Regions from separate parts of the Mesorhizobium sp. WSM4817 genome, predicted to be linked through region 2. Evidence: predicted binding sites of a transcription regulator. Region 2 holds the regulator's gene; each other region holds the start of a gene.

Region 1 (6,698 bases), on a different contig from region 2:
TGTTCTCGTTGAGGTCGACATGCTTGATCTCGACATCGGAGACCTTGATGCCCCAGGCATCGGTCCGCTGATCGAGGATCTCCTGGATATCGCTGTTGAGCTTGTCGCGTTCGGCCAGCATTTCATCGAGTTCATGCTTGCCGAGCACCGAGCGCAACGTGGTCTGTGCCAGCTGGTTGGTGGCGGTCATGAAGTCCTCGACCTGGATCACCGCCCGCTCGGCGTCGACGATACGAAAATACAGCACTGCGTTGACCTTCACCGAGACGTTGTCGCGCGAGATCACGTCCTGCGGCGGCACGTCCTGGACCACCACCCTCAGGTCGACCTTCACCATCTGCTGCACGAAGGGGATGAGGATGATCAGGCCGGGCCCCTTGACCCCGGTGAAGCGGCCGAGCGTGAAGACCACGCCGCGCTGATATTCCCTCAGGATGCGATGGCCGCGGACAGGAACATGACCACGACGAGCGCTGCCACCAGATAGGCCACATATCCGAGCATCATTGCCTTGCTCCATCGCTTCGCACATTGCGGCGCCGTATCGTCAGCACGAGACCCCTGACATCAGCCACCTCGACGCTGTCGCCCACCGCAATGGGTTCGTCGGCTTTCGCCCGCCAGCGCTCACCCCGGGCCAGCACGTGTCCCTCGCTGCCCTGCCAGTCGAGGACCTTGGCCGGCAGCCCTTGCATGGCCTGGGCGCCAACACGCGGAACGTTCTTGCGGGCCGCCCACAGATAGCTGCCGGTTAGCAGCGCCAGGCCGAGCGTCAGGATGGCGGCGGTGCCGATGACGGCCCACGACATCTCGAAGCCGGGACCTTCGATCCTGAGCAGCATGGCAGCGCCCAGCAGAAACGCAGCCACGCCTCCCAGCCCAAGCACCACTGTGGGATTAAAGACCTCGACGACGAGGAAGATGATGCCAAGCAGCATCAGGGCAAGGCCGGCATAGCTGATCGGCAGGAGATTGAGCGCATAGAGCCCGAGCAGCAGGCAGATCGTGCCGATCACGCCTGGCGCGACCGCGCCCGGGCTGGTGAACTCGAAGACGAGGCCATAAACGCCGATCAGCATCAGGATGACGGCGATGTTCGGGTCGGTGATGACGGCGAGAAGCCGGATGAGCCAGCCAGGCTCGAGCGTTTCAACCGGCAGCCTTTTGGTCGCCAGCACCTTTTTCCTGCCGGCGATCTCGACCGTCCGGCCGTCGGCCAGCTGAAGCAGTTCGGTCGTGTCGCGGGCGACAAAGTCGATCACATTTTCCTGCAGTGCGGCGCTGGCCGACAGGCTGGCCGCCTCGCGCACCGCCTTTTCACCCCAATCGGCATTGCGCCCGCGCAGTTCGGCCAGGCTGCGGATCAAGGCAACCGCGTCGTTCGTCGCCTTGGCGATCATCGCATTGCCCGCCGGTGGATTCTTCGGGTCCTTGCCGGCTTCCGGGCCATTGTTCTTGTCGTCGCCGGGAAAGGATGGCATCGGCCCGCCCATCTCGATGGGCGTTGCCGCGCCCAGATTGGTGCCGGGCGCCATCGCCGCCACATGGGTTGCGTAGAGGATGTAGGTTCCGGCGCTCGCCGCATGCCCGCCGGCGGGCGCGACATAGCCGATGACGGGAACCGGGGAGGCGAGGATGTCGGCGATGATCTCACGCATGCTGGTGACCAACCCGCCCGGCGTGTTCATCTGCAAGATGAAAACCTCGGCGTTCCGTTCTGCGGCCACCGCCAGCGCTTCCTCGAACTGCATGGCGCTCGCCGGACCGATGGCGCCGTCTATCTCGATGCGCAGCGCAGTCCGCCCTTGGCCGTTTGCTTCTCCTGTTGCTGCGGAAGAAGAACAAACAGCCACAGCGGCTACAAAAGCCGCGGCAATCAGGGCTACACGCGCGAGTTTCACGCTCAAAGCTCCCTATCAGGGATATGGGCTCGATTTTGCTAAAATCCATGCTGCGTCGCGGCGGTGAAGCTGATCCATGGCAACCTTGCGTTGTGCCTAAACCGGTTGGCAGGAAACGGGTGGTTTGCACGCGCCGATTCACCCATCTGATTGCAGAAGCCGATGAAGCCAGAGGAGGCAGAGCCATGACCATACACGCGGTTCCAGAAGCAGCGGTCCGATCGGCGGAAGCGCGCGTCGCCGGATATGACTGGCAGGCACTGGCCGAGGAGATGAGCTTCTATGGCTGCGCGGTGATGGAAAAGCTGCTGACGTCAGAAGAATGCCGGGAGATCGCCGGGCTCTATCCCGACGAAAGCCATTTCCGGAGCCATGTCCACATGGCGCGGCACGGCTTCGGCAAGGGCGAGTACCGCTACTTCCGCTATCCCTTGCCAGAGCTGATCGGCGGCTTGCGCACCGCACTCTATCCGCGCCTTGCCGCCGTCGCCAACGACTGGAACGAGCGCATGGGCATCGCCCAGCGCTACCCGGACGAACACGCCGCGTTCCTCAAGCAATGCCACGAGCAGGGCCAGACGCGGCCGACGCCGCTCCTGCTCCAGTATGGCCCTGGCGACTTCAACTGCCTGCATCAGGATCTCTACGGCGATCTTGCCTTCCCGCTGCAGGTGGCAATCCTGCTGTCGGAACCGGATAAAGATTTCACCGGCGGCGAGTTCGTGCTGACCGAACAGCGCCCGCGCATGCAGAGCCGCGCCGAGGTGGTGCCGCTGCGCCAGGGCGATGCAGTCGCCTTCGCGGTCCACAATCGTCCGGTGCAGGGCAGCAAAGGCAGCTACCGCGTCAATCTCAGGCACGGCGTCAGCCGGCTTCGCTCCGGCATGCGCCATACCGTCGGCATTATCTTCCACGACGCGAAATAGGGCTGTCCCTGCGTGGAGGCGACCAGCAACTTCGTGCCAAGGGGATCAGTCGTCGGGGTCGCCGCCGCCCCTCATCGCCCTGCCGGGCACTTCTCCCCGTGTGACGGGGAGAAGGGACTGGTCGCACCGTGGCGGATATTCTGCAACGCTGGTGATTGGCGAAACCATCGATGAGAGCGCCCCTCTCCCCGTCACTATACGGGGAGAGGGTGCCGGCAGGCAGGTGAGGGGCAGCGCAAAGCTGAAGCGATTGGCTGCCGAACAATTCTTCAGGCAACCGCGGTAATCGCGGAAAAATAAAAATCTCGCCCACAAAGATCTTTGTCATCCAATCGTTAACCAAGGTTCATACGGTGAGCGGTGTTGTTTCTCTGCCGGCGTTCGTTCGCCGGGCGGATGACTGTTGATATCTGCCAAGACTGAAAAGTAGCTATTTGTTCGCGCGTCGGGGATCGCCATGATGTTTCCAGCAAGCTTTGCGTCACTACGGCGCAAATCGGCGAAGATCAGCGGCGCCATCACGCTTGCTGTTGGCCTGATGATCGGGGCCGCTGCGCAGGCCGAGCCTATCCGCGGCGCCGGATCGACACTGGCCGCCCCGATCATCGGCAAATGGGCAACGGCCTACGAGAGCGCCCGCGCCGACGGCGGGGACTATGTCTCGCCCGACTGGAAGGTCGACTATGAAATCGTCGGCTCGCTCGCCGGCGTCCTGCGTCTCGATCAGCCGGATATCGACTTTGCCGTGACGGATGCGCCGATCAATGGCGCCGAACTCAAGAAGGCCGGCCGACAGCAGTTTCCGATCGTGATGGGCGCCATCGCCGTCGTCGTCAATCTCGACGGCATCGGCCCGGGAAGCCTTCGCCTGACCGGGCCGCTGCTGGCCGACATCTATCTGGGCAAGATCCAGTCATGGTCCGATCCCGCGATCAAGGCGGTGAATCCGGATCTGACGCTGCCCGATCTCAGGATCAGCGTCGTTCACCGCAAGGATGGCTCCGGCTCGACCTTTGTCTTCACCGAGTACCTGTCGGCGGTCAGCGGGGAGTGGAAGGCCAAATACGGCGCCAATACACTGATCTCGTGGCCGCTCGGCACTGACGCGGAAGGCACACAGAACCTCATTCAAGCCGTGCACGACACGAAGGGCGCGATCGCCTATGCCGAATCCGGCCCGGCACAGCGCGCCAGCCTTGCCTACGCGCTGATCCAGAACAGAGCCGGCAAGTTCGTCAAGCCGGAGCCGCAGGGCGTGCAGGCTGCCGCGACATCGATCGACTGGGCGCAAACGACCGACTTCTTCGCTTCGCTGACCGATCGTAACGGCGATGCCGCCTATCCGATCAGCACGGCGGTGTTCGCGGTCGTTCAGGTCTCGGGCCGTTCGGAACATCGCTATCGCCGCGTGCACGACCTTTTCCGGCTCGCCTTCGCGCACGGCGCGGATGACGCCGCCGCGCTCGGCTACGTGCCGCTGCCGAAGGCGCTCATCGCCCGGATCGAGCAATACTGGGCAGGGCAGGGGCCCGTCGCAAACTGAGCGGAAGAGCCAGGCCGCTGCTTCGCGCAGCGCCTGAACTGAAATTCATATCGCGCCGTGATGGCGGCTTGTTGGGGACTGCGTGACATGGACATCGATATCTTCAAGGACATCCTCGTGCCGGTGATCGGCGGGTTGGGCATTTTTATGCTCGGCCTCGACTTCATGGCCAACGGCATCCAGGCGCTGTCGGTCAACCGGATGCGCGCCTTTCTCGCCAAGGCCGCCGGAACGCCGATCAAGGGCGTGCTGGCGGGAACGCTGATCACCGGCGTCATCCAGTCGTCGACGGCGATGAGCGTCATGGTCGTCGGCCTGGTCAATGCCGGCGTCATCGCGCTTCGACCGGCGATCAGCGTGATCATGGGCGCCAATATCGGCACCACGCTCGGCAACGGGCTCATCGCCCTGCCGCTCGGTCCGCTCGGGCTGATCCTGGCCGGCGTGTTCTCGCTGATCTACTGCTTTGCCAAAAGCGAGAAGGTCAAGAACATAGCGCTTGCCGGCATGGGCTTCGCGCTGATCTTTTATGGCCTCAACCTGATGACCGGCGGCCTGCGCCCGCTGCGCAATCTGCCCGAAGTCATGGCACTGCTTCAAACACTGACGGCCGACTCCTATCTCAACCTGCTCAAATGCGTGTTCATCGCCGCCGGCGTGACCGCCATGATCCATTCGTCCTCGGCGACGATCGGCATTGTCATGGGCCTTGGCGCCGCCGGCATTCTCGACTGGACGACGGCCGTCGCCTTCTCGCTCGGCGCCGATCTCGGCACCACGATCACCTCGTGGATGGCTTCGCTCAATCTTTCGAAAAACGCCAAGCGCACCGCTTACGCCCACATCTCCTTCAACATCATCGGCGTGTGCATCACCATCCCGCTGTTCTTCGTCTCCATGCAGGTCCTGGAATGGGCCATGCAGTTCTTCGGCGGCGATCCCGCCATTCCGGTGATCGTCGACGGCAAGGAGACCTTTCCCCTGGTGCCGGTCGCGGTCGGCCTTTACTCGACGTTCTTCAACGTCTTCAACGCGTTGTTGCTGTTTCCGTTCATCGGGGTGTTCGAGCGGGTCCTGTCGCGTGTCGGTCACACCGATGCCGAGGACACGGAAGATTTCTCGACGCCGCGATTCCTCGACCGCACGCTGGCCGGCGATTTCGCCAAGGCCGTTCCCGCTGTCCAGCAGGAGACGGCCCGCCATCTGCAAGCCGGCGCCATGTTCCTCGACATCGCCCGCTCGTCGAAGAAGGCGCCGTCGGATCCGGGCGAGCACTACCTCGCAACCGATATCCTCAGCCGCGACATCCGCGCCTACACCGCCGAATTGATGAAGGAAGACCTGCCCTACGACCAGCTCGACCTGATCGCCAGCCTGATCGAGGAAGCCGACTTCACCGCCGCCCTGACGGAATCGATGCATCAGGTGGCGCGCCGCGTCAGGCGCGAGAAGTTCAGTGGTCCGGCGCAGGCCATCGTCGACGTCGGGCTGAGCAAGCTCGATGCCTCGCTGCGACAGATCTTGCCGACTTACGGCATCTCCGACCCGAAGGTGCCGGCCGGACATGTCAATCTGCCGGAGGTCGAGGAACTGCGTGCCCGCACGCTGGCGCTCGGACCCAATGCAGGCGCCGCCGAACGCGGCACGATCCTGGCCCTGCTCGGGTCGATCGAACGCGCGGAAATCCTGATCCAACGCATCGATGCCGAGCGCAAATCGGTCAACCGGCAAAGCGTGCTCGCCCGGGCGTCGGCACGCAAGGAAACCAGGCCGCACGCGATGGGCGATCCCGGCCTCAGCCCGGTCCCGGCCGAGTAGCGGGGCGGGACATAGCGCGTTCGCATTAGAGGCGACGAATTATCGAAGTCGGCGCCGCCCCTCATCGCCCTGCCGGGCACTTCTCCCCGTATAGTGACGGGGAGAAGTGGCTGGCGGCGACCTAGGTGAATATTCTGCAACGCTGGTGATTGGCGAAACCGGCGAAGAGAGTGCCCTCTCCCCGTCACTATACGGGGAGAGGATGCCGGCAGGCAGGTGAGGGGCAGCGCCAACCTGAAGCGATGGGCTTGCCGTTCCGCTTTGCCGGGTCGCTTCGGCGCCTTCGCTCAGCCTTGAAACAGCGCCAGTTCTTCGGCCGTGAGGTGGCGGGCCTTGCCCTTGGCGAGGTCGCCGAGCTGCAAGCGGCCGATCGCCACCCGCACCAGGCGAAGCACCTCGACCTCATGCGCGCCGAGCAGCCGGCGGATGTGGCGGTTGCGGCCCTGGTCGAGTGTGATTTCCAGCCAGGCGGTGCTGGCGCCGCTGCGCAGGATGTCGATCGACCGCGCC
Region 2 (6,698 bases):
CGAGGCATCCTGCGCAAGGATAATCAGCGCGTTGGCGCCCTGCGAGATCAGGCTTTCGACGTCGGTCAGCTGCTTGCCGGGATTGGACTGTGCGTCAGCGGAGATATATTTATCGCCGGCGGCCTCGATCGCCGCCTTCATGGCGGCTTCGTCGGTCTTCCAACGCTCTTCCTGGAAGTTCGACCACGAAACGCCAATGACCTTGTCCTTGGCCTGCGCGGCCGACGCGAGCGTCAGCGACATGGCGACCCCCGCCAGAATGGCGGCTGCGAATCTCTTCATGATATTCCTCCCTGCGCCGCGTAGGGCGCGACCAACTGGCCCGAAGGCCGGCACAAAGGCTCTATTTTTTTCGAGCCTCGAAAAAATACTGGTCCAAGGCCGAAGCACTGTCAACACATTTCTGATGGATTTTGACGTCCTGTCGAGATTTTTTCGAGGCTCGGAATAAATAATGACAGCCCCTTTTGCTTCTGCCAGTATTTGTCCGACATACCGACGGCTTCCGATTCATGAGCGGCCGCGGCAATGAGGAGGAAACAAAAAATGTCGGTGGGAATCCGTCATGACGATCTGCGCCGGCGCAACCGGGCGATGGTGATTTCGGCCGTGCGCCGGGCAGGCCAGCCGTCGCGGACCGAGATCGCCGCGACCACCGGCCTCAGCCATTCGACCATATCGGCGATCTCTGCCGACCTGATCCAGGAAGGCATCCTGGCCGAGAGCAAGGCGAGCGAGACGGTTTCGCTGAAACGCGGCCGGCCGCAGGTCGGCCTCAGCCTCAATCCGCAAGCCGCTGCGGTGTTGGCCGTCGTGTTGTCGCTGAATTTCCTGTCGGTCGCCGTCATCGATTATGCCGGACAAGTGGTCGCCGAGGAACAGCGCCGGCTGGACACGCTGACCATGTCGCGTGACGCGCTGATCGACGAATGTGTCGCCATCGTCCGGCGCCGGCTCGAAGATCCCGACCTCGATGTCCAAAGCGTCGCCCGCATCGCGCTGGCGATCCAGGGCATCACCGATTCCCACGCGCGCGCCATGTTGTGGTCGCCGATCACGCCGCAGACGAACATCGCCTTCGCCGACATTCTGGAACGCGAGTTCGGCATCCCGGCCATCATGGAGAACGACTGCAACATGATGGCCGTGGCGCTGCGCTGGCGCCACCCGGATCGCTACCGCGACGATTTCATCGCCATCCTGCTCTCGCACGGCATCGGTATGGGGCTGGTGCTGAAGGGCGAGCTGTTCACCGGCACCCACTCCTCAGGCGGCGAATTCGGCCACATGATCCATCGGCCGGGCGGCGCGCTTTGCCGCTGCGGGCGGCGCGGCTGCGTCGAGGCTTATGCCGGCAACTACGCCATCTGGCGCAACGCAAGGCTGTTGAGCGAGAACGCCGAGCCGGTCGCCGATGTCAGCGACGCCGACATGCGGGCCTTGGCGGCCCGGGCGCGCGAGATGGACGGACCGGAGCGCGAAGCCTACCGCAAGGCCGGCGAGGCGCTCGGCTTCGGGCTCGGCAGCCTGTTTGCGCTGATCGATCCGGCGCCGGTGGCCATGGTCGGCGCCAGCGCTGCCGCCTTCGACCTGATCGAGCCGGCCCTGCGCGAGGCCATCGCCCAGACCGCCGGCGGCCAGCATTCGGGTTCGATTTCCTTCGACACCGAGCCGAACGAGCTGCCGCTGATACGCGAAGGCTGCGCCATGCGGGCGCTAAGCTTCGTCGATCAGGAGATTTTCGCGCCGAGCATCCAGGCACGAGCCGGCTCGGTCGGAAAGAACGTGGCTTGAAGGATTCCCGGGTCGCGACTTGGGGTGTGTTGAGATTCAGGTCAGGCCGAGTCGAGAATGGTGGGTTCCGAGAACCGGAGCGGAGCGTACTTTTGGGTACGTGAGCCCGCGCATGACCCCGAAATCGAGATCGATTTCGGAAAGGTCGTGCGCAAAATCAAAGTTCTACAGCGTCCTTTGCGTGCCCAACAGGGTGCGCGGCGCTGTAGGTAAGCGCAGGTATCAGCCGTTCGCAGGCCGGCATCACCTGAATATCAGCACATCCCCTAGTCTTCCCTGATCGCATAGCCCGCGCCGCGGATGGTGCGGATGACATCGGGCATGCGACCATTGTTGACCGCCTTGCGCAACCGGCCGACATGGACGTCCACCGTGCGCTCGTCGATGTAGATCGTCTCGCCCCAGACATTGTCGAGCAACTGGCTGCGCGAGAAGACCCGGCCCGGGTGGCGCATCATGAATTCGAGCAGCCGGAATTCGGTCGGCCCGAGCCGGATCTCGCTCTTCTTGCGATAGACCCTGTGCGATTCACGATCGAGCATGATGTCGCCGACCTTGAGCACGCTGGACAGCACTTCGGGCTTGGCGCGGCGCAGCAGCGCCTTGACCCTGGCCATGAATTCCGGTGTCGAGAACGGCTTGACCAGATAGTCGTCGGCTCCGGTCGAAAGGCCGCGCACCCGGTCGCTCTCCTCGCCGCGCGCGGTCAGCATGATGATCGGCAGCCGCTCGGTTTCGGGGCGCACCCGAAGGCGCCGGCAAAGCTCGATGCCGGAAACCGCCGGCACCATCCAGTCGAGCACCAAAAGATCGGGCACGTTTTCCTGCAGCCGGATTTCGGCCTCGTCGCCGCGCGTCACCACCTCGACCTGATAGCCTTCGGATTCAAGATTGTAACGGAGGAGGACGCCCAGCGGCTCTTCATCCTCCACCACCATGATGCGCGGCGCGATCATCGGCCGGTTACTCCTGTCATGTCGCCGGCGCCGACATCGTCGTTTCGTCGAGCTTCGGGCGGTCCGCCGGCAATTGCTGCCCGGTCACGACAAAGTAGGCGTTTTCGGCGATGTTGGTGACGTGATCGCCGATACGCTCGAGATTCTTGGCGCAGAACAGAAGGTGCGTGCACGCGGTGATGTTGCGCGGATCCTCCATCATGTAGGTCAGGAGCTCGCGAAAAACCGCCGTGTATTTCACGTCGATCTTCTGGTCGTCGGCGCGCAGTTCCTTCAACGCGCCGGCATCGCGCGACACATAGTGCTCGACCACGCCGCGCAGCTGCACAAGAACGAGGTCCGCCATCGCGTCGATACCGTGCGACAGATTACGCGGCGTCGCGCTCTGCCCGACTGCGCTGACCCGCTTGGCTATGTTCTTGGCCAGATCGCCGATGCGCTCGAGATCGCCCGCCATGCGGATTGCGCCAACCACGGCGCGCAGATCCTGCGCCATCGGCTGCCGCTTGGCGATCAGCGTGATGGCGCTGTCATCGAGTTCGCGCTGCCGCGCATCCATGATGGCGTCGTCCGAGACGACGCGCTGCGCCATCGCATTGTCCGACGCAAGCAGCGCGCGGATCGAGGCCGCTACCATTGCGGCGGCGAGCTCGTCCATGTCGCGGATCAGCCTGTCGATGTGCTCCAGTTCCTCGTCGAAAGATGCGACGGTGTGTTCACCCATGGTGCTGTCCTCGTGTTCGAAATTCGCCGGACCGCTCAGCCGAACCGGCCGGTGATGTAGTCCTGGGTGCGCTTGTCGTCGGGGTTGGTGAACATCTTGTCGGTCGCGCCCTCCTCGACCAGATACCCGAGATGGAACATCGCCGTGCGTTGCGACACGCGCGCCGCCTGCTGCATCGAATGGGTGACGATGACGATCGTATAATTCTGGCGCAGTTCGTCGATCAGTTCCTCGACGCGGGCGGTGGCGATTGGATCGAGCGCCGAACAGGGCTCGTCCATCAGGATCACTTCCGGCGACACGGCGATGGCGCGCGCAATGCACAGACGCTGCTGCTGTCCGCCGGACAGACCGGTTCCCGACTCGAGTAGGCGATCCTTGACCTCGTTAAACAGGCCGGCCTTCTTCAGGCTCGATTCGACGATGCCGTCCAACTCGGCCTTGGTCCTGGCCAGGCCGTGAATGCGCGGACCATAGGCGACGTTTTCGTAGATCGACTTCGGAAACGGGTTCGGCTTCTGGAATACCATGCCGACGCGAGCTCGCAGCTCGACGACATCGATTTTCGGATCGTAGACGTCCTCGCCGTCGAGCGTGATCTTGCCGCTCACCCGCGCGATATCGATGGTGTCGTTCATTCGGTTCAGGCAACGCAGGAACGTCGACTTGCCGCAGCCCGATGGCCCGATCAACGCCGTCACCTGATGCTCGCGGACATCGAGATCGACGTCGAACAGAGCTCGCTTCTCGCCGTAGTGAACAGAGACCTTTTCGCCCTTCATCTTGATCGAAGGGGCGTTGGTTGCGCTGCTCAGTTTCTGCTCGACGCCGGCTTCCGTCATGATGTTCATATCCTCTACTCCTTACCAGCGCCGCTCGAAGCGCCTGCGCAGTATCACCGCGATGGCATTCATGATGACCAAAAACACCAGCAAAATCAAAATCGCCGCCGAAGTCTTCTGCTGGAACCCCGCTTCCGGGAAATCCGCCCACATGAAAATCTGCACCGGCAGGATCGTCGCGGGATCGGTGAAGCCGCCGGGAATGTCGACGATGAAGGCGACCATGCCGATCATCAGCAACGGCGCGGTTTCGCCGAGCGCATGCGCCATTCCGAGGATGGTGCCGGTCATGATGCCCGGCATCGCCAGTGGCAGGACGTGATGGAATACGGTCTGGACCTTGGACGCTCCGATGCCAAGCGCCGCCTCGCGGATCGAAGGCGGCACGGCGCGCAGCGAAGCGCGCGAGGCGATAATGATGATCGGCAGGGTCATCAGCGCCAGCACCATGCCGCCGACCACCGGGGCTGAGCGCGGCATGCCGAAGAAATTCAGGAATACGGCAAGTCCAAGCAGGCCGAAGACGATCGAAGGCACCGCCGCCAGATTGTTGATATTCACTTCGATCATCGTCGTCAGCCGGTTCTTGGGCGCAAATTCCTCAAGATAGATCGCCGCTGAAACGCCGATCGGGAAGGCGATTGCGAGGGTTACGATCATGGTCAGGAACGATCCGACGACCGCGCCCCAGACACCAGCCAATTCCGGCTCGCGGCTTGCGCCGGTGAAGAAGAAGATCGAGTTGAACCGGCTTTCGATCAGGCCGGCGCTCTTCAGCGTGTCGAGCCAGACGATCACCTTGTCCGAAATCTTTCGCGATGCTTCCGGCGTCTCGATGACGCGCAGGAATGCCTGGCCGCTCGCGGCGGGCGCCGTGCTGTCCAGCGCCTCGATCACCGTGCCTTTTGCGATCACCGTGCCGTTGGCCGCAGACGACAGCGAGGTCAGCTTGACCGTGCCGCCATTGAACGCGACCAGCAGCGACGACGCGCCGCTCGTCAGCGTAAACATGCCGTTTTCGCCCTCGGTCGCACCATGGCCGCGCGCCAGCGCCAGCATGGCATCGTCGCCGAAGGTCAGATCGATGTCGCCGCTGGTTTCCGAAGGCGTGACGCTTGTCGAAATCGCTTCGTCCGAACCGACGTCGGCAAGCAAACCCTTGAGATAGAGGTCGGCAAAATCGTCAAGTGGAACCGCATAGTCCACCGTTCCTCCGAGCATCCCCGGATCAGCCGCAATATCCTTGCGCAGGAACACGCCTGTGCCGGTGGAAATCAGCCCGCGCAGAAGGCGCTTGTCCTGGCGGCTCTTCACATCCGGAAATTTTGCCGTAAGCGCTTCCTGAGCGATGGCGTCGTAGTTCACTTCGTCGAGTTTCGCCGGGTCGACCTTGGCCGCTGAAAGATCGATCGGCAGCGTCACATAGTTCTGCCGCAGCGCCGGAATCGCCTGCGTGACGATCGTCGACAGGAGCAGCACAAGGAACAAGCCGGCCAACGCGACAGCTGCAGCGCCAAGCCATTTGAACCATTTTTCCGTGCGGTAGCGGCCCTTCAGCCGCGCCTTCGCGGCATCGTCGGTATGAACGCTGACCGGCCGTCCGACGGCGCCGAATGACGAGATCGCATCAGTCATATTGCTCTCGGTATTTCTGGACGACGCGCAAAGCCACGATGTTGAGGGTAAGCGTGATGCAGAACAGCACCAGGCCGAGTGCGAAGGCTGCAAGCGTCTTGGCGCTGTCGAACTCCTGATCGCCCACAAGCAGTGTCACGATCTGCACGGTCACGGTGGTGACCGCTTCGAGCGGGTTTGCCGTGAGGTTTGCCGCCAGCCCCGCCGCCATGACCACGATCATCGTTTCGCCGATTGCGCGGCTGACGGCAAGCAGCATCGCCGAAACGATGCCCGGAAGGGCAGCGGGAAGGACCACCTTGCGGATGGTTTCCGACTTGGTCGCGCCGAGGCCGGCAGAACCGTCTCTCAGGGATTGCGGAACGGCGTTGATCACATCGTCGGAAAGCGAGGAAACGAAGGGAATGATCATGATACCCATGACCACGCCTGCGGCGAGCGCGGATTCAGACGCGACGTTGAGGCCCAGGCTTTCGCCGATACCGCGGAAGTAGGGCGCAACCGTCAGCGCGGCGAAGAAGCCGTAGACGACGGTCGGAATGCCGGCGAGGATTTCCAGAACCGGCTTTGCGACCGCGCGGACGCTTTTGGAGGCGTAATCCGAAAGGTAGATCGCAGCCATCAGCCCGATAGGCGCAGCCACCAGCATGGCGATGAAGGTGATGAGCAACGTGCCGGCAAAGAGCGGCACCATGCCAAAAATGTCCTCGTTGACCGCCCCGGCCTCCGCTCCCGCGCCGGTGAAGG
Region 3 (6,698 bases), on a different contig from region 2:
GCGAGCCTGCTCACCGGACGAAGCCTGACTCTTGGTCTGGGTCCGGGGGATACCGTGCTTCTCATCCTCGCCCTTGCCATCAGCATCGTGAGCTTTGGGACGGGCCGAACAACGATGCTAACGGGGCTCGTTCATCTCGTCGTGTTTGTCGCGTATCTGTTCCTTATCTTCGTGCCGTAGGTGATCGACCCGCCGTCTTCGGCCATCGCTGCGTCCTGTCGATTTGCGGCGCACATGCCTAGCCTGCAACTACTGGACCTTCGAGCGCAAGCGATCAGTCACGAACTCCATCAACACCACGATGGCGAAGATCACGAGAATGATGGTCGAGGCATTCCTGTATTGGAAAAGATCGAACGCGACCTTCAGCTCCTGTCCGATGCCACCGGCTCCAACGAGGCCGAGAACAACGGACGAGCGCACTGCCTTTTCAAGCGCGAAGAGCGTGGTGTTTATCAGGGACGGCATGGCGTCAGGCAGTACTGCCCCGCACAGAACAGAGAATCGTCCGGCGCCGATTGCAAACAGCGCTTCCTGAGGTCTTTCGTCGGCATCCTCCATTGCCTCGGCGAAGAAGCGCCCGCAAAAGCCGATCGTATCGACGACGATGGTCATGGTGCCGGCAACCGCCCCGAGACCAACGGCTGACACGAAAAGTAGTGCCCAGACCAAATCTGGAACAGTCCTGAACAACGAGACCAGCATCCTGGAGATATGCCGGAACGGGCCGATCGGGGTTATATCCTTGGCCGAGAGCCAGGCAAACGGCAAGCTGAGGACGACACCTATTGCTGTCCCCACGAGCGCTATCTGAAACGTTTCGACCATGCGCCAGAAAACCCTCAGGAGGAACCCTGGCTCGACATTTGGGGGTATCATGCGGCCGACGAGATGGACCATTCGGGGCACCCCGCCTGCCAGTTGTTCCGGCGAAGGTGCGACCTGCCCGGCGGAAACGATCACGAGAGCGGCCAAAGCGACGGCAAAGCTGAAAGTGACGGGCGAGATCGATGGAATCCGGCTCAGCGAAAGGCGGTCATGCATCGAAGACGTCTTTCAGATCAGCGCGGGTCACCTGCGCCGTCGGTCGGTCGAAGAAGACCTTGCCCGCCTTGAGCGCTATCAAGCGGTCGGAGTAGTCGAGAGCATGCTCCATGTCGTGCGTGGTATAGACCAAAGTGATCGCCTGTTCCTGGGTCAGCTCGGAGAAGACGCGCATCACATCATGTCCAGCCGCCGGGTCGAGACTTGCCGCCGGTTCGTCTGCTATCAAAAGCTTCGGACGCCGGATCAACGCACGGGCAATCGCCACCCGCTGCGCCTGCCCTCCAGAAAGCGCGTCGGCGCGGGCGCCCGCCTTGCCGAGAAGCCGCACTTCGGCGAGGGCCTGCATTGCTTCCTCGCGCCAGTGTTGCTTTGCGATGGAATGGTGCCAGCCGCGCCAGCCGCCGGGCAGCCCGAGCTTGCCCTGCAAAACGTTTGTAAGAACCGATTGGCGGCTGACCAGTCCGTGGTGCTGGAAGACAAATCCGATCTGCCTGCGTATGCGCCGCAGCTGGGCGACGGACGGCACCGAGCGGAAGCTCTCGCCGAGGGTGACGACCTCGCCACCGCTCGACGGTAGAAGACCAATGAGGCATTTGAGCAGGGTGGATTTTCCAGCACCGTTCGAGCCAATCAGGGCAACCCGTTCGCGCGATACTATGGTGAGGCCGATACTGGAGAAAATGACCTTTCCGTTCGCATAGCTCTTCGCAAGATCGTGCGCCCGAATGATGGCTGTCATAGTGACCTCTTGGCCCAGACCGAACTGCGAAACAGACGGCGGTTAGCCGCCGGCCTTGTCGCTGAAAAGGAGCGAGCCTCAGTTTACGAAGTCGGTGAGGGTCTCGATTCCGATCGTGCGGTACATCGAGCGGACATAGTCGTAGTCCGAGTCCCTGACATCAGTCAGGAAGAAACCGCCCTTGAATTTCTGGTTGTCCTCGCCGGTCAGGATCGCTTTCATCAGCTCATTGCCATTCTTCGCAAAGGCATCGCGGATCTTGACGAACACGTCATCTGAAATGTCCTTGCGGGCGACAAGAATGTCGTTCGGCAGATCGCGGCCCCGTGCGATGACCGAGAAGGCAACGCCGGGGAATGCTTCCCGGACCGAGTTGAGATAGCCGAAATTCAAGCCGATAGCGGCGATGTCGCCGCGGATGAGAGCCTCAGCCGCGATGTTGCGCGATATGATTACTGGTTCGTAATCGGTGGCATATTTCAGGTTGAAATCGGCCAGCGCCTGCGCGGGGCCGAGGTGCTGGGAGGTCGAGCCGACCGAGCCGAATGCGACCTTCTTGCCCTTCAAGTCTTCGACCGAGCGGATCGGTCCATTCGCCAGCACGGCGATCTGAGCGAAATAGTCGGGGCGCTGCCAGGCGACAACAATCTTCGGCTGGCTTAATTCCTTCATGACGACGTATTCTGCAGGACCGGTCAGGACAAGATCGACCTGCCCGGAATTCATCGCCTCGACGGCGGTGGTCCGCGAACTGACCGGAAACAGCTCGACATCCAGGCCGGTCGCCTCCTCAAGAGCGGTCTGGAAAGCACCGAATTCCTGCTGAAGAGCCTCCAGTCCCTCCATGTCGGTTACCGCGAATTTCACTGGCTCCGCAAACACTGGAACGGCGGAGGCAAGCGTCAGGGCGAGTGCGGTTGCGATGCTGCGGATCATCGTTTTTTCCTTTGCTGTATAGACAGGAAACTGTTACCGGCTAATCCGTATACGCAGCAGATGACGTGCTCGTGACATTTCGCCGGCGCCACCGGCAGCCTTTGCTTTTTTGAGGGATACAGTGAACTGGCACATCCAGGGTGGTCGCATCCTTACCGAACGGGGACTTGAAACCGCGGACCTGAGCGTCACCGGCGGCGCCCTGTCAGAGCTGCGAGCGGCCCATGCCTCCACAATCGATGCCGATGGTCTGCTCGTGCTTCCGGGGATCGTCGATATTCACGGCGACGGCTTCGAGCGCCAGATCATGCCGCGGCCCGGTGTCCGCTTCGACACCGCGCTGGCGCTGAAAGATACGGACCGCCAGCTTGTCGCCAATGGCGTAACCACGGCCTTTCACGGCGTGACGGTGTCGTGGGAGCCTGGACTTCGCTCGCTCGACGCTGCCAAACAGCTGATCGGCGCGGTCTGCGATCTCCGCGATAGCCTTGGCTGCGATACGCGTCTGCATCTGCGCTGGGAGACCTTCGCGCTTGATCAGATGGCGCAGGTCGTACGATGGCTCTCGCTTTCGCCACGGCCGATCATCGCCGTCAACGATCACACGACGGGGTCGGTGCTGAACGGCACGATTGCCCGCAAGATCGGTCAGATGGCGGAGCGGTCTGGCTTGAGCCGCGAGCAATACATGACGTTGCTCGGCCAGATTTGGTCCCGCCGCGCCGAGGTTGAGATCGCGATCGGGAAGCTGGCCGCAGATGCGCGGGTCAATGGCAATGTGCTTCTTGCACATGACGAAGCGTCTCCCGAGGAACGCATGTATTTTCGCGCCCTCGGCGCAAAGGCCTCGGAATTTCCGCTAACGCTCGAAACAGCCAAGGCCGCGCGGCAAATGGGCGAGGACGTGATCCTCGGCGCGCCCAACGTCGTGCGCGGCGGCAGCCATAATGGAGCGCTAAATGCCACCGAGGCCGTCAGAGCCGGACTTTGCACGGTGCTGACCAGCGATTACCACTACCCTTCGCCTCTGCATGCGGCCTTCAGACTGTCTTCGCCAGACGCCGGCGACTTCCCCTCGATCTGGAATCTGGTTTCGGCAAACCCGGCCCGGGTGGCCGGCCTCGACGATCGCGGCTCGCTTGTTGCCGGCCGCCGGGCGGATCTGATCCTGGTCGATGCTGGCGATCCAGAGCATCCGCGTGTGGTGGCCACCATGGTCCATGGACAAATTGTCTATAGCTCCGGGCTCTCCCGCACAGACCGATGGTCTGCACAGCGGTCGCCGGTGGAAAAGGTTTCATGAACTTGGACACAAAAATTTCAACACCACACGAGCGCAATGGCAATCGCCTTCTGGCCTTTGACGGGCTGGTCTTTCGGCCACGCAACGATACGCCAATCTGGCAGCAGATCTACGATCACATCTTCGATCTGATCGAGAGCGGCAGTCTTGCGCCGGGCAGCCAGCTTCCCGGAGAAACGCATCTGGCAGAGAAACTCGCGGTCACCCGCATTACGCTTCGCCGGGCGCTGCAGCAGTTACAGCATGAGGGCCACCTCACCGCCCGCAAGGGCGTCGGTATCTTCGTGCGAAACCTGCCCTCGACATTCACTGTTCGCGACGGACAGCGCTTTCTCGACAATTTCGAAGCCCACGGCCAGGAAATCGGCACCAATACGCTGCTGATCGTCCGGGAACCGGCCGAAGCGGCCGTGGCGGAACGGTTGCGTCTCGCACCTGACACCACCATTATCCGGCTGTGCCGGATCAGAACGTCGGACAAGCAGCCGGTTTACGTCAATACCAAGTTCTTTCCGGCGCATCTCTTCCCCGACTTCGAGCAGAGATACGATGTGCGTCAGTCGGTGACCGATGTTTTCCGCGCGCATGGCATCGACAACTACCGGCGGGCCGGGACGCGCATCAGTGGCGGCTTTGCATCCCCCGATGAAGCGGAAATCCTGCGGCTGACGCCCGGAACGCCAGTATTCCGCATCAATGCTGTCAACGAGGACCGCAGCGGCGTACCAATCGAATGGACCCGCGGCTGCTGGCCGCTGACATCCGTCGAATTCGTCTTCTGATTATGGCGCATGTCAACACGACCAGTTGAGGACGTCAGTCGGGCCATTGGGTCGACCCTTAGACAGACACCACAAGCCGGTCGAGAAAAGGCCGCTGGCCGACAAGCAACTTTTCCCGGGCCATTTCGAGGCCGAACCACCCTGCGCGATCGATCTCAGGAAAAGTCTGCATGCGGCCGCTGCGCGGCGGCCATCGCATCTCGAACATGTTGCTGCGCAAGGTGCCGGCATCGAAATCGCCTTCGGCGCCGAAGGCCGTAACAAGCTTGCCGCCGGGCTGGCGCAGTTCCCCTAGCGGAAGCAGTGCTCCCGAGAGCTCCCAGCCGGTTTCCTCCTCAAATTCGCGACGCGCCGCGGCTTCCGGCTGTTCGTCATCACCATACTCGCCCTTTGCGATCGACCATGCGCCGAGATCGCGGCTTTGCCAGAACGGCCCGCCCGGATGGACAAGCAGCACCTGCAGTTCGTTGGTCGATCTGCGGTAAGGCAGGATGCCCGCACTTCTTTTCGCCATCGCCTCATGCCTCCGGAATCCAGCCTGTCATCGCAGGCAGGCTGAACGGGAATGATGCGCCTGAATGGCAGATGCCGTTAGACTCGAGATACCTCAATTGATACTAGCCGCCGCCGCAAGTCGCTCATTCGGATTGCATTCGACTACCCCAGGCGGTGGTGGCGGCACTTCTGGAAATCCATCCACGCTGGCCATCAGCTCCAGATAGCGCTGAGCCGACGCGGCCCACTGAAATCGCGCCGCCCTGGCGCGACCGCGTGCGATCAATTTGGTTCTGAGGCCTTCTTCGTGGACCAGGCGCATAAAACAATCGAACCACGCATTCTCGTCGCAAGGTGATGCGTACAACACCGCATCGCCGCCGATTTCGGGGAGGCTGGCACGGTCCGACATCACCACCGGACATCCCAGTGTCATGGCCTCGAGGGGCGGCAGCCCGAAACCCTCGACCAAGGAGGGGAACGCGAGGCATAGGCAATCGCGCAGAAGCGCGCCGAGTTCCGCGTCCGGTCTTCTTCCCAGCCAAATGACGTTCGGGGATTTCTGGTCGCCGCTGCTGGCGAAAACGCGGGACGTTGACGCGCCGACAACAACAATCTGCAGCCCCGCCGCGGCAAGTCGCTCGTGCATGCCGATGATCAAGCCGACATTTTTGTGCGGGATGGAACTGCCAAGCACGACGATCGTACGAGGGCCGGCGACTGCCAGTGTTTGTTCTGAATGGCAAGGAGCCCATCGCAACGCATGTTCATGCCCATTTCCTACGATTTCGACCTTTGTCGCCGGGCACACGCCATAGCGCGCCAGTTCACCGGCAGAGTATTTCGACACCGTCGTAATTTTATGCGTGGCCCGGCCCAAGGCCGGAACCAGGGTGCGGTAGAGAAGCCTGAATTGCAATGAATAGCTCTGCGGGGCTACCCGTGTATTGACGTCGTGAATGCACAGCACCTGCCGACGAACCGTCACAGGGCCGGTATTGCAGAGGCTAAGCAGCCCTCCGCGAAGATGGGCCGGAAGCGCAGCCTGTTCCCATAAATGCCCCCCAACACTGCCGACGGTCCGGACACGGATCGCTGCCAGGGGCAATTTTTCAAGCGCCCCCGGCGGGACCAGCAACTCAACCGTCAAATCCCGTGTCAAGGCAGCCTGGTCCACGATCAAGGCGTCCAGCGCCGAAACGATCTCGCGTGCGTAGCGCTGAACTCCGGTGGTCGGCTGCGCGAGAAAACGGCCGTTGATTGTCCAGTGTCGTGTCATCACAGGGTTTTTGGTCACCAGCGCCATGCCTCAGTTGCACGACTTTGGACGACCAGGGCAGCAGGGTCATCCTGGCCTTTGGGACGTACCCGATCGTTTGCCCGAAAAGGCTTCCCG

The links. Region 2 encodes PhoB, which activates phosphate uptake and scavenging genes when phosphate is short. Its sites were predicted from a motif close to TGTCATNNANCTGTCAT; they were not measured.
Region 1: the regulator PhoB is predicted to act here: its motif matches at 3,150-3,166, upstream of pstS (phosphate ABC transporter substrate-binding protein PstS).
Region 3: the regulator PhoB is predicted to act here: its motif matches at 2,783-2,799, upstream of AC0L2K_RS03645 (alpha-D-ribose 1-methylphosphonate 5-triphosphate diphosphatase).

What each region holds. Positions count from the first base shown of each region.
Region 1 is NZ_JBVVQQ010000011.1:103,499-110,196, forward strand. It holds partial or broken gene AC0L2K_RS16890 (slipin family protein) at 1-507, opposite strand, end outside; gene AC0L2K_RS16895 (NfeD family protein) at 504-1,901, opposite strand; gene AC0L2K_RS16900 (2OG-Fe(II) oxygenase) at 2,087-2,827, shown strand; gene pstS (phosphate ABC transporter substrate-binding protein PstS) at 3,285-4,370, shown strand; gene AC0L2K_RS16910 (Na/Pi cotransporter family protein) at 4,458-6,188, shown strand; gene AC0L2K_RS16915 (pseudouridine synthase) at 6,476-6,698, opposite strand, start outside.
Region 2 is NZ_JBVVQQ010000018.1:133,036-139,733, reverse strand. It holds gene xylF (D-xylose ABC transporter substrate-binding protein) at 1-282, opposite strand, end outside; gene AC0L2K_RS23370 (ROK family protein) at 547-1,794, shown strand; gene phoB (phosphate regulon transcriptional regulator PhoB) at 2,061-2,750, opposite strand; gene phoU (phosphate signaling complex protein PhoU) at 2,767-3,474, opposite strand; gene pstB (phosphate ABC transporter ATP-binding protein PstB) at 3,510-4,325, opposite strand; gene pstA (phosphate ABC transporter permease PstA) at 4,338-5,951, opposite strand; gene pstC (phosphate ABC transporter permease subunit PstC) at 5,944-6,698, opposite strand, start outside.
Region 3 is NZ_JBVVQQ010000002.1:198,702-205,399, reverse strand. It holds gene AC0L2K_RS03665 (calcium:cation antiporter) at 1-180, shown strand, start outside; gene phnE (phosphonate ABC transporter, permease protein PhnE) at 250-1,044, opposite strand; gene AC0L2K_RS03655 (phosphonate ABC transporter ATP-binding protein) at 1,037-1,786, opposite strand; gene AC0L2K_RS03650 (PhnD/SsuA/transferrin family substrate-binding protein) at 1,865-2,722, opposite strand; gene AC0L2K_RS03645 (alpha-D-ribose 1-methylphosphonate 5-triphosphate diphosphatase) at 2,844-4,025, shown strand; gene phnF (phosphonate metabolism transcriptional regulator PhnF) at 4,022-4,807, shown strand; gene AC0L2K_RS03635 (NUDIX hydrolase) at 4,866-5,321, opposite strand; gene AC0L2K_RS03630 (glycosyltransferase family 4 protein) at 5,415-6,581, opposite strand.